Regions from separate parts of the Hydrogenispora ethanolica genome, predicted to be linked through region 2. Evidence: riboswitches for the same ligand, from Rfam matches in the RefSeq annotation. Region 2 holds a riboswitch; each other region holds the start of a gene.

Region 1 (3,441 bases), on a different contig from region 2:
GCATCGGCCAACGCCACATCCTCCGCAATAATGACTGCGGCATCGGCTTCTCCTAAACTCAAAGACGGCCCCACTGTACCGGCGGAAGTACAGACCCCCAACCCCTTTGGACAGGGGGCGATTTTCAAACCCACTCTCCGGGAAAACGGGGAATTTCCGGCATAGACGGCAATCATCCGTTCTTTGGACGAACGCAGGAAAATATCGCCGCCATTCTCGATAATGAATTCGGATATGTCGGGAAGGTCTTGGGCGATCATCCCCGCAACGGCGCCGGCCACCGCCGCCATGGGACCCACCTGAACCCGGCTCGAGACATCGATCATCCATTGGACGATGGGATAGGCTGTCGAATCCGGCGGATAGGGAACGAGCGTTTTCGCAAAAAGCGGATGGTGATAGATATATTCTTTTAAATGACGCCGCAACTCCAACAGTAATTTTTTTACCCGCTCCTCCACGGCCTGATCGCTCAAAATCCATAAATCGCTTTCACCAATAACCACTCTGGAACGAATTAAGTCGCCGGCGTGGTAAGCCCGATAATCCCTTTCAACGTCCGTCTTTTTTAAGTACTCCGGATCTTTATCCATTATAAGTATTCCTTAACGTGAAAATGCCGTAACACTGGCACTATCTTAAAAACTTAAAAAGTCGCCTGAATAATCTGCATGGGGCAAGCCTTTACGCATGATTCACAAACAATGCACTGTTCCTTGTCAAAAGATAACTGCCAGTCCGGAGCGGCGATAGTGAGCGCCTTGGAACGGCACACTGCCGTGCAGGCCCCGCAGTGAATACACTCGGCTTCATTCCACACGATTTCCTTCCCTATCGGCTCGACGTGAACTCCTTGAGAAATAATATACTGGATGCCCGCTTGGATATTGGCTTCGGAACCGTTGGAAAGCTCGATGACCAGTTTCCCTTCTTCTCCGGGCGTGATCTTCGCTTTTAGGATATTGATTGCCAGATCAAACTCCTTGACCAAATGGTAGGTTAACGGCACCTCTGTCAAACTGGGCGGGAATGAAAGAACGATTCTCGTTTTAGGCATGTTGGGAAGCCTCCTTGGCGTGGATCTCCAATGAATTCAGTTTGTTTTCTAACGGCAAAGCTTGAACGGGTTCCGTCAATGTAAACTGACCAAGGGTAATCCACTCTTTCAGGATAGCGGCGATCCGACGAGCTTGATAAAGTGATGACAAAGGCGCAGTAGGCACTGATTTTCCCTGAACGGTGACTCTTCCGGAGCGCAACTGTTCATAACTTACCAGGCCATAGTTGGGTTTACTGCGTTCCGGGACACTATAGTCGACAATCGTCGTCTGAATCTCCCGGTTGGAAATGGCGGTAAAACGCAACATTTCCTCATCCAAAATCGGTATGGGAATCCCCACGCCGACGTACATCGTGACTCCGTAACGATCAAATAGAGCAGCCCGTAAAAAATCGCGTTTCATCTCTTTCAGGTTCCCGATCAACGCCAATGTCCCGGCGCTAGAAAGCGGCACGCCGTTTTCGGCCCTTTTTTGCAGCGGATTGTGTTGCGTTCCTTCCCATGCTACGTACCCAACCGTTCCGCCTAAAAAGATGCGGGTGCCGATTCCAATCGTTCGATAGTACGGATCATTTAGTAATGGGCTGAGTTCGCCGGATGTAGAATAAGTAACATTGCCGAAATTCGGCAGCAAAGTTCCCATGTAGGTATAGATGGTCTTAGAAGACGAATTCACTGCCGCCGCATAGTTTTGATAGACATTCCGCGGATTAAATAAATAAGCTTGATTCAGGTCTTGCAAGGTAATATAGGTATGAATCTCTTTGCGCGGATAGCAGTCCGTCCCGTAGGATAACGCTTTTAACTCCACCTGTTTCCCGCTGATTAAGTCTTCAATGACATGAGCACCGCCATATTGAAAGCCTTGAGTCTCCGATAGTTCGGTGGCGCCGATATAGGCATCGACCGCGGCGACTCCCGCATAAGCCGGTACATTATTGAGCGATACCTTGCTCATGCGAATGGGCGGATCCGAATGGCCAAAATTTAAAAAAGCCCCGGAAGAACACATCGGGCCAAATGTGGCTGTTGTCACAACATCGATTTCCGCTGCGGCCTTCTGATAACCCTTCTCCTGAACCAGATCGATGATCTCTTCAGCCGTAACGACTACGGCCTTTCCCTGCTTAATCTTTTCATTAATCTCCGCATAACTTTTCACACGGCGACACCTCCAAGTTGCATAAAATAAAAAAGCCTCAATAAAGAGGCATAAAAGCGAATAACCTCTCATCTGCCAGGATTCCCTGCTGGATTTGGCACCAGTTCGCTCTCACACGAAGGTTGCCGAGGTCTCATCGGGCCAGTCCCTCCACCTCTCTTGATGAGGATATGAATGAATCTAATTTAATAGTATATTATTTTGATCAAGAATCGTCAAGGATTTAAATAAAATTATTTATTTTGACTTTTTTGCCGAAAATGTTCCCTATGGCATTCGCGGGCTTACTTTGATAACCGGTACTCCTGAAACTGTTTGTCAAAATCAATCCGGACGGGTACCTGAGCCCGAAATCGAGTTAAAAATAAAATTCCGGAGGCAATGAGACAAATGAGGCAAATCATGAAATAAAAAGATGCGGGTTGGCTTTTCATTTGATTACCCTTCTCTCTACCGCGATTATCATTTCAACCGGTTCGCTCCGAAACTTCTTGAAAGTTGGCGCTTCAAAATTAAAAATGAAATCATAACTTTATTGAGCGGGGTTTAATGAAATGTTATAATTTTTACAGTTTCATATTTTATCATACCGGGACGGTGATTTCATGAAGTATTTAGTAATCCTGGGCGATGGCATGGCGGACTATCCGGTTCCCGAATTAAACGGTCAGACGCCTTTGGAAGTTAGTCATAAACCCCAGATGGATTTTTTGGCAAAGCACGGCACAGTCGGTTTGGCGAGGACCGTCCCAACGGGGATGCCCCCCGGAAGCGATGTGGCCAATTTGGCGGTAATGGGTTATAATCCCCAAATTTATTATACCGGACGTTCTCCGTTGGAGGCGGTCAGCATCGGAGTCGATCTCAGCCCGTCCGACGTGGCCTTCCGCTGTAATCTCGTGACCTTGTCGGAGGATGCCGATTATTCCGCCAAAACAATGGTTGACTACAGTTCCGATGAGATTTCCACTGAGGAGGCCGCTGTATTAATTCAGGATATCGGAGCCCAGCTTGGCAACGATCAGATCCACTTTTATCCCGGAATCAGCTACCGTCATTTGATGGTGTGGCACGGGGGCCCCACCGCTTCCCGCTTGACCCCGCCCCATGACATTTCGGACCGCCCGATTCATGACCACTTGCCGAAAGGCGACGGCGCCGCGCAATTATTGGAATTCATGGTACAAAGCGCCGACATCCTCAAAAACCATCCCGTCAA
Region 2 (3,441 bases):
CCCCGCGGATGTCGGTGATCTTCAGCAGCGGGTTGGAGGGCGTCTCCAAAAAGAGCGCCTTGGTGTTGGGACGGATGGCCGCCTCGATGTTCTCCAGCCGGGTCATGTCGACGAAGCTGGTCTCCAGCCCGAATTTATTGAAGAACCGGTTCAGGACGCGGTAGGAGCCGCCGTAGATATCCTCGGTGGCCACAATATGGTCGCCCTGCTCCAGAATGGAAAGGGCCGAGGCGGTGGCGGCCATCCCCGAGGCGAAGGCATAGGCGTGGGTCCCGTTCTCCAGTGCCGCCAGGGTGTTCTCCAGCGCCTCCCGGGTCGGATTCCCGGAGCGGGAATAGTCGTAAGCGCCGGGATGCTCCACATCGGGCTGGTGGAAGGTGGAGGCTTGATAGATCGGGATGCTCAGGGCGCCGGTGCGCGGGTCCAGTTCATTCCCGTTATGCAGGATTCGGGTGGCATATTTCATCACGATTCACTCCTCGAAATATTCCGGGGGACAGCCGGCCCGGCGTCATTGCATGGCCTGTTCCAGATCGGCGATGAGGTCTTCCAGGGCTTCGATCCCCACCGACAGCCGCAGCAGGTCGTCGGTCACTCCGATCCGCTCCCGGACTTCCGCCGGAATGTCGGCGTGAGTCTGCCGGACCGGGTAAGTGATCAGGCTCTCGACCCCGCCCAGGCTCTCGGCGAAGGTGATCACCCGGACCCGGTTGATGAGCCGTTCCACCTGGGCCGGATCCTTCACGGTGAAGGAGAGCATCGCTCCGAAGCCCGAGGCCTGGCGGGCCAGGATCGCGTGGCCGGGATGGTCCGGCAAGCCCGGGTAGAGCACCCGCCCCACGGCCGGGTGCGCCGCGAGCCAGCGGGCGATTCCGGCGGCGTTGGCCTGCTGCCGTTCCAGCCGGAGGGCCAGCGTCTTAAGGCCGCGCAGCATCAGCCAGCTGTCCTGCGGCCCCAGGACCGCGCCGGTGGAATTCTGAACGAAGCGGATCCGCTCGCTCCACTCCGGGGTCCGGGCGACCACGATCCCCGAGAGCAGATCGTTGTGGCCGCTCAAAAACTTGGTGCCGCTATGGACCGCCAAATCGGCCCCCAGCTCCAACGGGCGTTGGAGGTAGGGAGTCATAAAGGTATTGTCGACGATCACCGCCAGCCCCAACCCGTGGCCCAGGGCGATGACCCGCTCCAGGTCGGTCACTTTCATCAGCGGATTGGTGGGCGTCTCGATCAGCAGCGCCTTGGTCCGGCCGGGCTGCACCGCCCGTTCGAGCGCCTCCAAGGCGGTGGCATCGGCGTAACTGGCGGCGATCCCGAACGGCTTGAAGTTCCGCTCCAGCAGCCGGTAGGTTCCGCCGTAAAGGTCGTCCGAGACCACGATATGGTCGCCGGCGGAGAAGGCCATCAGCACCGCGGTGAGCGCCGCCATCCCCGAGGCGAAGGCGAAGCCGCGGTCGCCCCGTTCCAGTTCGGCCAGGACCTGTTCCAGCGCCTGGCGGGTCGGGTTGACCGAGCGGGAATAATCATACCCCGTGCTCACGCCCAACGCCGGATGGCGAAAGGTGGCGGTCTGGTAGATCGGGGTGCTCACCGCCCCCGTCGGCGCGTCGGTACAGAGGCCCGCATGGGCCAGAACGGTTTCGATCTTCATCGGACTTCCTCCTCGTCAAACCAAAAAGCCTCTCTCCGGTGGAAAGAGGCCTGCATGAACGCGCTGTCCTCTCTCATCTGCCAGGTTACCCTGCCGGAATTGGCACCCTGCTCGCGCACAAGGTTGCCGAAGGTTCATTGGGCCGGTCCCTCCCCTTCTCTCGATAAGAGTCTGTTTCGGTCGAATATGAAATTGGAATACCCACTAAAATTATGGAATTTATCAGTAATTTCTGATTATTCTACCATAATCCGGCCGCTTCGTCAAGAGGTGGTTTCCGGCGCGACCCGCCCGGCTTCCGTTTTCAAGCCCGGCCGGCCGCAGGAGGCCCGGATCACTAATTCGGTCGGGAGGACGATCCCCTTCTCCTCGGGAATCTCCCCGTGCATCAGCCGGAACAATTGAACGGCGGCCGCCTCGCCCAGCGCCGCGATGGGCTGGCGGACCGCGCTGATAGCCGGCGCGAAATAATTGTAGAGCGGGTGATCGTCAAAAGTCGCCACGCCCAGGTCCTCCGGCAAGCGCAGCCCTTCTTCCCGGGCCGCCTGTAACACCCCGGTGACCAAGTCGCCGGCAGCGGCAAAAATCGCCGTGACCCCTATCCCCGAGCGGATGATCTCCCGGCTGATCTCGCCGGCCCGCAAGGTCCAGTACGGGCAGTGGTAAACCAGCCCCGGGTCGAGCCCGGCGGCCGCCATGGCCTGTCGAAAACCGCCCACCCGCGCGATGACGCTGGGGTAATGCTCCGGCCCCGCCAGCATGGCGATGCGGCGGTGGCCCAAGCCGATCAAATGCTCGGTCATGCGCCGCGCCCCGCCGGCGTTGTCCACATCCACATAGTAATGGGAGATGCTAACGCTCTTGCCCACCATCACGAAGGGGAAATCCTTCAGCAGGAGCTCGGCCAGTTGCTTGTCGCCGAACTGCTCCGCGCCGATGATCAGCCCGTCGATGCGCCGGCCCTTCAGGATCGACTGATAGGCTGAAGCCACGTCCTCCTCGGACCGGGCGGTGGAGAGCAGCACATTATAGTTTTGAGCGGCCGCCCGTTCGGTGATCGCCGTCAACAGGCCCGGCCAATAGGCGGTGGCCATGGAATAACCGCCGGTATGCGGGATGATCACCCCGATATTGCCCGAGCGTTTGGCCGCCAGGCCGTGGGCCGAGGCATTGGGCTGGTAGTCCAGCTCTTTGATGAGTTTTAAGATCCGTTTGCGGGTCTCTTCCCCCACGCCGGGACCGCCGTTGATCACCCGCGAAACGGTGCCGGTGGAGACCCGGGCCATCTCCGCCAGGTCTTTAATGGTTATGGTCATCGCCAGTCCACCTCGAATGGGCAGCGCGCCTTGGGCGTTATGCCCCGGCGCGCTGCCCATCAGCTTGCTAAAACGTTATACTTCCCCATTATACCGGAGCGCCGGGGGCGGAGCAACAACTTCCATCGTTTTCCCGCCGGTCGTCCATGAGGCCGCGGTTTACAGCAACGGATTCTGCAAGGTATCCACCGGCGCGTAATCGTCGGTGAGCAGCGACAACCCTTCGTACCAGCCATTCTTGCGCAAACGGGGCTCATCCACCAGCGTCTGGGCATAGGACGGCACATCCTCGCGGATCCGGCCCGCGCGGAACAGCGCCTCTGCCCGGTCCCGCCAGGTCCGGGGGGACCAGCGGCGCGGGTTGCGGGTAGCGATCAGGATCATATTCCGCTCATAGCTGTCACTCTCATCCCAGATCCCCACCGGGAAGAGGTAAACCTGGGGAAAGACCGCCGCATAGGTATGGCCCATCGCCCG
Region 3 (3,441 bases), on a different contig from region 2:
CATTCAAACACCCCTTAGGGTCTATTAGTAAAACATTCGGCATTGTTAAAAAATAACTTTATACCTTTAGATTCTATATTTCTCGAATAGCCGAATAAAAAAAGCCGGGCTTGCCGGCTATCCATGCATTTATTATCGCTTATATTGCCACCTTTGACCCATCCTACACGTCAAAAGTTTTATTTAAGAAATGCCACTTTGTCCAATTTTTCCCAAGGAAGATCCAAATCATTCCGACCGAAGTGTCCATAAGCAGCCACTTGCCGATAAAGCGGTCTACGCAATTCTAAATTACGAATAATCGCCGCAGGGCGTAGATCAATATATTTCTTTATTAATTCAACGATCTCCATATCGGGAATAACTCCGGTGCCAAACGTATCCACCATGATAGATACCGGTTTGGCAACTCCGATGGCATAAGAAACTTGAATCTCACATCGTTTGGCAAGCCCCGCGGCTACAATATTCTTTGCGGCATAGCGCGCGGCATATGCAGCAGACCGGTCCACTTTGGTAGGATCTTTTCCGGAAAATGCTCCGCCGCCATGGCGAGCGGCCCCGCCGTAAGTATCTACAATAATTTTGCGACCAGTTAAGCCTGAATCTCCTTGCGGTCCTCCCACGACAAATCTACCGGTTGGGTTAATATAATATTTAGTACGTTCATCAATTAAATGACCGGGGATTACAGGTAATACTACTTTTTCGATGATCTCTTTTTCAATCTGGTCGTGCATAATGCTTGGATCATGTTGTGTTGAGATAATAACCGTATCTACCCGTACCGGGATATTATTTTCGTACTCTACAGTAACTTGACTTTTTCCATCCGGACGTAAATAATCCAATTCATTTGCTTTACGAACTGCCGCTAAACGGCGCGTCAATTGATGCGCCAGTGATATTGGCATGGGCATATACTCAGGAGTTTCGTCACAGGCGAAACCGAAGACCATTCCTTGATCGCCAGCTCCGGTTGCCTCGATTTCTTGCTCGCTCATTTCACCTTGTTTCGCTTCCAAGGCTTTATCAACACCTAAAGCGATATCAGGTGACTGTTCATCAATTGATGTAAGGACTGCACAAGTTTCACTGTCAAAACCAAATTTAGCGCGGGTGTATCCGATTTCGCGGATAGTTTGACGCGCAATTTTGGGAATGTCCACATAACAATTAGTGGTAATTTCCCCCATCACCAAAACTAACCCAGTAGTTACAGCAGTTTCACAAGCGACTCTGGCATTCGGATCTTGGCTGATTATCGCGTCTAATACAGCATCGGAAATTTGATCACAAATTTTATCCGGATGCCCCTCCGTTACCGACTCAGAGGTAAATAAATGTTTTTTAGTCATTGGCAGCAACTCCTTTATCCTTACTAAAAAATAAACCCTTCCACTTTGGAAGGGAAAGACAGGCTCATCTTCCCAGAACTTCCTCCGGGGGGAATTAGCACCCTGCGGAATAACCCCGGGTTGCTGGGTATCATCGGGCCCTATCCCTCCACCTCTCTTGATGAGTATAAAATTAATAGAAATAACTCGTAAGCATTATATCGAAAACTAGAAACCTTGTCAAACTTTATCTGAATTTCAGGCTAAATGCTTGGTAATTTCTGCCACAAGTTCTCGTTTTTGACGGAATCCTACTAATCTTAGCACCGGATTACCCTTAACAAACAGACAAAGCGTCGGGATACTCATTACAGCAAATTGTCCTGCTAACTCCTGATTTTCGTCAACATTGATTTTCCCGACCTGAATTTTACCCTCAAATTCTGCCGCAATCTCTTCAACAATTGGCGCTACCATGCGGCAGGGACCACACCAAGGTGCCCAAAAATCAACGAGTACCGGTAATTGGGATTCCATGACAGTATTTTGAAAATTATTCTGATCAATAGTGATCATAACGTTCACCTCTGTTAAAGTTCCCTCGTCGAGAAACCAAACTCTCGCTAAAGATGACGAAGGTGCAAATATGTTCAAGAGTGCAAGAATGACTCTGCGCCATTATGGCGTACTAAAAGTTTAACCAATTATTCGACATATAGAACTTGTAATAAATTGGTGGAACCAGGAATTCCAGTACGTACTCCAGCGGTAATGACCACCAAATCCTTACTTCGAATGAATCCGGTCTTTTTAGCTGCTTCAATGCTAACATCAAGCATCTCGTCAATATCATTGGCGGGGGGAACAATTACCGGGAACACGCCCCAAGATAAAGCTAGTTGTTGAGCTATTCGCAGCGAAGGCGTAACAGCCACAATCGGTGCCTGAGGACGATATTTCGAAACCGTTCGGGCGGTACTCCCCGATTGAGTTGAACTAATGATTGCCGCTGCTTTTAGATCTAATGCGGTTTGACAGGTCGCATGGCTTATGGCGTCACTGACAGTTGGAAAAGAACTAACCTTCTTTTTAGCGAGAATATCTTCAAATTTCAAAGAATTCTCAATACTCTTAGCGACTCGGGACATGATCTCAACCGCAGTAACCGGATATTTTCCTACGGCAGTTTCAGCGGAAAGCATAATTGCGTCTGTTCCATCCAGGATTGCGTGGGCGATATCCGTCACTTCAGCCCGGGTCGGCCGAGGGTTTCGAATCATTGACTCCAGCATCTCCGTGGCAGTAATCACAGGTTTCCCTGCTGCATTGCAAATTTCAATTAAAAACTTTTGAATCAGCGGAACCTCTTCGGGAGGTACTTCCGTGCCTAAATCGCCCCGAGCCACCATAATGCCATCACATGCTTGTAAAATCTCCTCACTATTGCGGAAGCCTTCTTCATTTTCAATTTTAGCGATGATCAGTTGATCTCCGCCAAGTTCATTAACGAGTGCGCGGATTTCCGCCAGATGCTCCGCTTTTCGGGCAAACGACACCGCAATAAAATCGACTTTTTGCTGGATGACGAATTCTATGTCGGAACGATCTTTTTCCATTAAAGCCGGGAGATTGACGGATACTCCGGGAAGGGTTACTCCCTTTTTTGAGGATAATTCACCGCCATTCAAGACTTCGCATTTCAGTTCATGTCCTTCAGCTCCAATAACCGAAAGTTGTATCATTCCATCCGCTAAAAAGATGGTGCCGCCAATCTTAACATCCTTAATTAAGGTTGGGTAGTCTACATAAATGTATTCGGGATTCCCGTCTTTTTTGGGATCAACGGTCAAATGAACTTGAGTTCCTTCGACGAGCTGAATCGGACCAGGATTAATTTTTCCGGTTCGGATCTTTGGTCCCTGAATGTCGGCTAAGATACCGATCGGGGTTCCTAATTTAGCTGCAATTTCTCGGACCAGCTTAATTCGTTCCGCATGTTCATCATAAGAGCCATGGGAGAAATTTAAGCGGGCAATATTCATGCCGGCTTTGATCAATTTCTCCAGAACAACCGGATTGGTGCTCGCTGGACCCAAAGTACAAA
Region 4 (3,441 bases), on a different contig from region 2:
GCAAGAATAAGAAAGAATTAAAGGGCGAGGGCGCGGGCCCCAGATCGCGCAGCAGCGTGACGCGGGCCTTCAGAATATAGGCGATGTTGCCGATGGGCTTGAGCGCTTCCACGAAATTGATCCCATGGTAGCTCGGGTCGGGCTCGGCGATCAGCGGGAATTTGCCGTTCGTCCAGTCGAATTTTCCGGAATCGACGATGACGCCGCCGATGGAAGTGCCATGGCCGCCGATGAACTTGGTGGCGGAGTAAACCACGATATCCACGCCGTGTTCGATCGGGCGAATCAGGTAGGGAGTGGAGGTATTATCCACGATAAACGGCAGGCCATGCCGGTGCGCGATCTCCGCCACCGCTTCGAAATCCAGGACATCCAGCTTCGGATTGCCGATGGATTCGCCGTAAATGGCTTTGGTCTTTTCGGTGATGGCTTTTTCGAAGTTCTGCGGATCGCTGGAATCGACGAACTTGACGGTGATTCCAAGCCGCGCCAATGTGTAATGGAATAGGTTATAGGTGCCGCCGTAAAGATTGTCGGCGGAGACGATCTCATCGCCGGTCTGGGCGATGTTTAAAATCGCCAGCGAGATCGCGGCCTGGCCCGAGGCCACCGCCAAGGCGCCGACGCCGCCGTCCAGCGCGGCAAGGCGTTTTTCGAAAACATCGGAGGTGGGATTCATCAGCCGGGTGTAGATATTGCCGAACTCCTTCAGGCCGAAAAGATTGGCGGCATGTTCGGTATCTTTGAATTGGTACGATGAGGTCTGATAGATCGGCACCGCCCGCGCTCCGGTGGTCGGATCGGCCTCTTGGCCGCCGTGTACCGCGAGAGTTTCCCAGTGATAATTGTTGGACATGGATAATTCCTCCTTCGTAATGAGTCGATGGCCGTTCAAATCGTGGGGTTTGGCAGGGAGCTGACGAGGGCTGGCTTCTAGTTCTTCCCAAAAATAAAAACCCCCTTTGTCAAGAAAGGGGGTAGCTTTTTTAAACCCCCTTATCTTTCGAAACTTGCTCAGTTTCGCTGGAATTGGCACCATGTCGTCTGGATATCACGATGGTTGCCGAGGCATCTTCGGGCCAGTCCCTCCACCTCTCTGGATAAGGTATTCTAATCTTGTCAATTCCTATAAATTTAATAGGAATATTTTGTATATACTATATTATAAGCCGGATGAAGTGTCAAGTAAAATTTTTGCATGCAGCGGATGGGAAAACCCGCTGGCGTCCGCCCAAAAACTTGGCGGAAGTTTCGAATTTAACTTGACTAATGATATGGCAATACTTATAATTTTGATCAATAATCATAAGCAAGCGCTCTTATCCAGAGAGGGGAAGGGAAAGGCCCGATGATCCCTCGGCAACCGGCGGCAGCGTCGCGCGGTGCCAATTCCTACAGGGAAACCTGGGAGATGAGAGGAACGAGCCAACCAAGCCTCTTCCTTTCGGAAGAGGTTTTTTTGCGAATACTACTTTCAAGGAGGTCTTTCCATGCCCATCAAAATCCCGGACAATTTGCCGGCTACCGAGACGCTGACGAATGAGAACATCTTCGTCATGCCGGAGGACCGCGCATTTCATCAGGACATCCGGCCGCTGCGGATCGCGATCCTGAACCTGATGCCTACCAAGATCACCACGGAGACGCAGTTGTTGCGGCTGCTCGGCAATTCGCCGCTGCAGGTCGACATCACCCTGTTGTTTCCCGAAAGCCATCAGTCCAAAAATACCGCTCCGGAACATTTGGAAGCTTTTTATAAAACCTTTCGGGAAGTACAGGACCAGAAGTTTGACGGAATGGTCATTACGGGCGCTCCGGTCGAGCAGCTGGATTTCGAAGAAGTGACCTACTGGGAAGAGTTGGGCCAAATCATGGAATGGACCAAGCACCACGTCTTTTCTACGCTGCATATCTGTTGGGCGGCGCAAGCCGGTCTGTTTTACCACTACGGAGTGCCCAAGTATCCGCTGGCCAGCAAAATGTTCGGGGTCTTCAGCCACCGCGTTACCAAGCAGTATGTAAAATTGCTGCGCGGCTTCGACGACTGTTTTTTGGCGCCCCACTCCCGCCATACCGAGGTGCGCCGGGAAGACATCCTGAAGGTGCCCGAATTGGAAATCCTGGCCGAATCGGAGCAAGCGGGAACCTATATTGTCGCCAGTAAAGACGGCCGCCGGATCTTTGTCACCGGCCACGCCGAGTATGATCCCTTGACCTTGAAGTGGGAATACGACCGGGACGTCGCGAAGGGCATGACCGTCAGTATCCCCCGGAACTATTATCCCAATGATGATCCCAGCCAGCCGCCGATCGTGCGCTGGCGGGGCCATGCGAATCTTTTATTCACCAATTGGCTGAATTACTATGTGTATCAGGAGACTCCCTACGATCTCAATGCAATTGAGTGAGCTGACATTGACAACTCCGGTAGGAAAAATTATGATGGCTATAGTAAGATGAAAAAAGTCTTTGATCAACCATCTGATGAATTAGGGAAAATAGGTCGCAATCCATTGGAGTGTTCAATGCGACATATCTTCCAGCAATGAATACTTCGAATACTTCAGGGAGGGATTATGATGGCGAAGATTGCCTGCAGCCTGATCGACCTGATCGGCAATACGCCGCTGCTGGAATTGGCCAATTATAACCGCGCGCACGGATTGGAAGCGAAACTCGTTGCCAAGCTCGAATATTTTAATCCGGCGGGCAGTGTCAAAGACCGGATCGGAGCGGCCATGATCCGGGATGCCGAAGAACGGGGCGTTTTAAAACGAGGCTCGGTGATCATCGAGCCGACCAGCGGCAATACCGGGATCGGCCTTGCCATGGTGGCGGCGGCCAAAGGATACCGGTTAATTCTGACCATGCCGGAGACGATGAGCATCGAACGGCGGAATCTTCTGAAAGCGCTGGGTGCGGAGGTGGTCCTGACTCCCGGACCCGAAGGCATGAAAGGCGCGATCCGCAAGTCCGAGGAGTTAGCCGCGGAAATACCGGACTCCTTCATTCCGCAACAGTTCAAGAACCCGGCGAACCCCGCGGTTCACCGCCGGACCACTGCGGAGGAGATCTGGCGAGACAGCGACGGCCAGGTCGATATTTTTGTAGGGGGCGTCGGCACGGGCGGCACCGTCACCGGAGTCGGGGAAGTCCTAAAAGAGCGGAAACCCGGCCTTCAAGTTATCGCAGTGGAACCTTTCAATTCCCCGGTTCTGTCGGGAGGAACCCCGGGTCCGCATATGCTGCAAGGAATCGGCGCCGGATTTGTGCCGGATATCTTGAATCGTTCGATTATCGATGAGATCTATCCAGTGAAAAACGAGGAAGCCTTCCATACTGTCCGGCAACTGGCCAAGACTGAAGGGTTGCTGGTGGGAATCTCTTCCGGGGCGGCGGCTTGCGCGGCGACCGCCATCGCCAAGCGGCCGGAGAACCGGG

Evidence for each region. Region 2 has a riboswitch for S-adenosylmethionine ahead of EDC14_RS06635 (trans-sulfuration enzyme family protein). Riboswitches for the same ligand answer to the same signal wherever they lie in the genome.
Region 1: another riboswitch for S-adenosylmethionine. It lies ahead of EDC14_RS16625 (homocysteine biosynthesis protein); the one in region 2 lies ahead of EDC14_RS06635 (trans-sulfuration enzyme family protein).
Region 3: another riboswitch for S-adenosylmethionine. It lies ahead of metK (methionine adenosyltransferase); the one in region 2 lies ahead of EDC14_RS06635 (trans-sulfuration enzyme family protein).
Region 4: another riboswitch for S-adenosylmethionine. It lies ahead of metA (homoserine O-acetyltransferase MetA); the one in region 2 lies ahead of EDC14_RS06635 (trans-sulfuration enzyme family protein).

The regions. Positions count from the first base shown of each region.
Region 1 covers NZ_SLUN01000022.1:10,359-13,799, forward strand. Annotated here, with positions in the region: gene EDC14_RS16615 (UPF0280 family protein) at 1-593, opposite strand, end outside; gene EDC14_RS16620 (NIL domain-containing protein) at 647-1,057, opposite strand; gene EDC14_RS16625 (homocysteine biosynthesis protein) at 1,050-2,222, opposite strand; SAM riboswitch class I at 2,288-2,391, opposite strand; gene EDC14_RS16630 (cofactor-independent phosphoglycerate mutase) at 2,828-3,441, shown strand, end outside.
Region 2 covers NZ_SLUN01000005.1:211,276-214,716, reverse strand. Annotated here, with positions in the region: gene EDC14_RS06640 (trans-sulfuration enzyme family protein) at 1-466, opposite strand, end outside; gene EDC14_RS06635 (trans-sulfuration enzyme family protein) at 512-1,648, opposite strand; SAM riboswitch class I at 1,719-1,818, opposite strand; gene EDC14_RS06630 (LacI family DNA-binding transcriptional regulator) at 1,912-2,964, opposite strand; gene EDC14_RS06625 (fused MFS/spermidine synthase) at 3,124-3,441, opposite strand, start outside.
Region 3 covers NZ_SLUN01000022.1:47,810-51,250, forward strand. Annotated here, with positions in the region: gene EDC14_RS16820 (sensor histidine kinase) at 1-3, opposite strand, end outside; gene metK (methionine adenosyltransferase) at 180-1,358, opposite strand; SAM riboswitch class I at 1,420-1,525, opposite strand; gene trxA (thioredoxin) at 1,596-1,913, opposite strand; gene pyk (pyruvate kinase) at 2,042-3,441, opposite strand, start outside.
Region 4 covers NZ_SLUN01000008.1:74,705-78,145, forward strand. Annotated here, with positions in the region: gene EDC14_RS08675 (homocysteine synthase) at 1-856, opposite strand, end outside; SAM riboswitch class I at 994-1,107, opposite strand; SAM riboswitch class I at 1,317-1,418, shown strand; gene metA (homoserine O-acetyltransferase MetA) at 1,491-2,408, shown strand; gene cysK (cysteine synthase A) at 2,580-3,441, shown strand, end outside.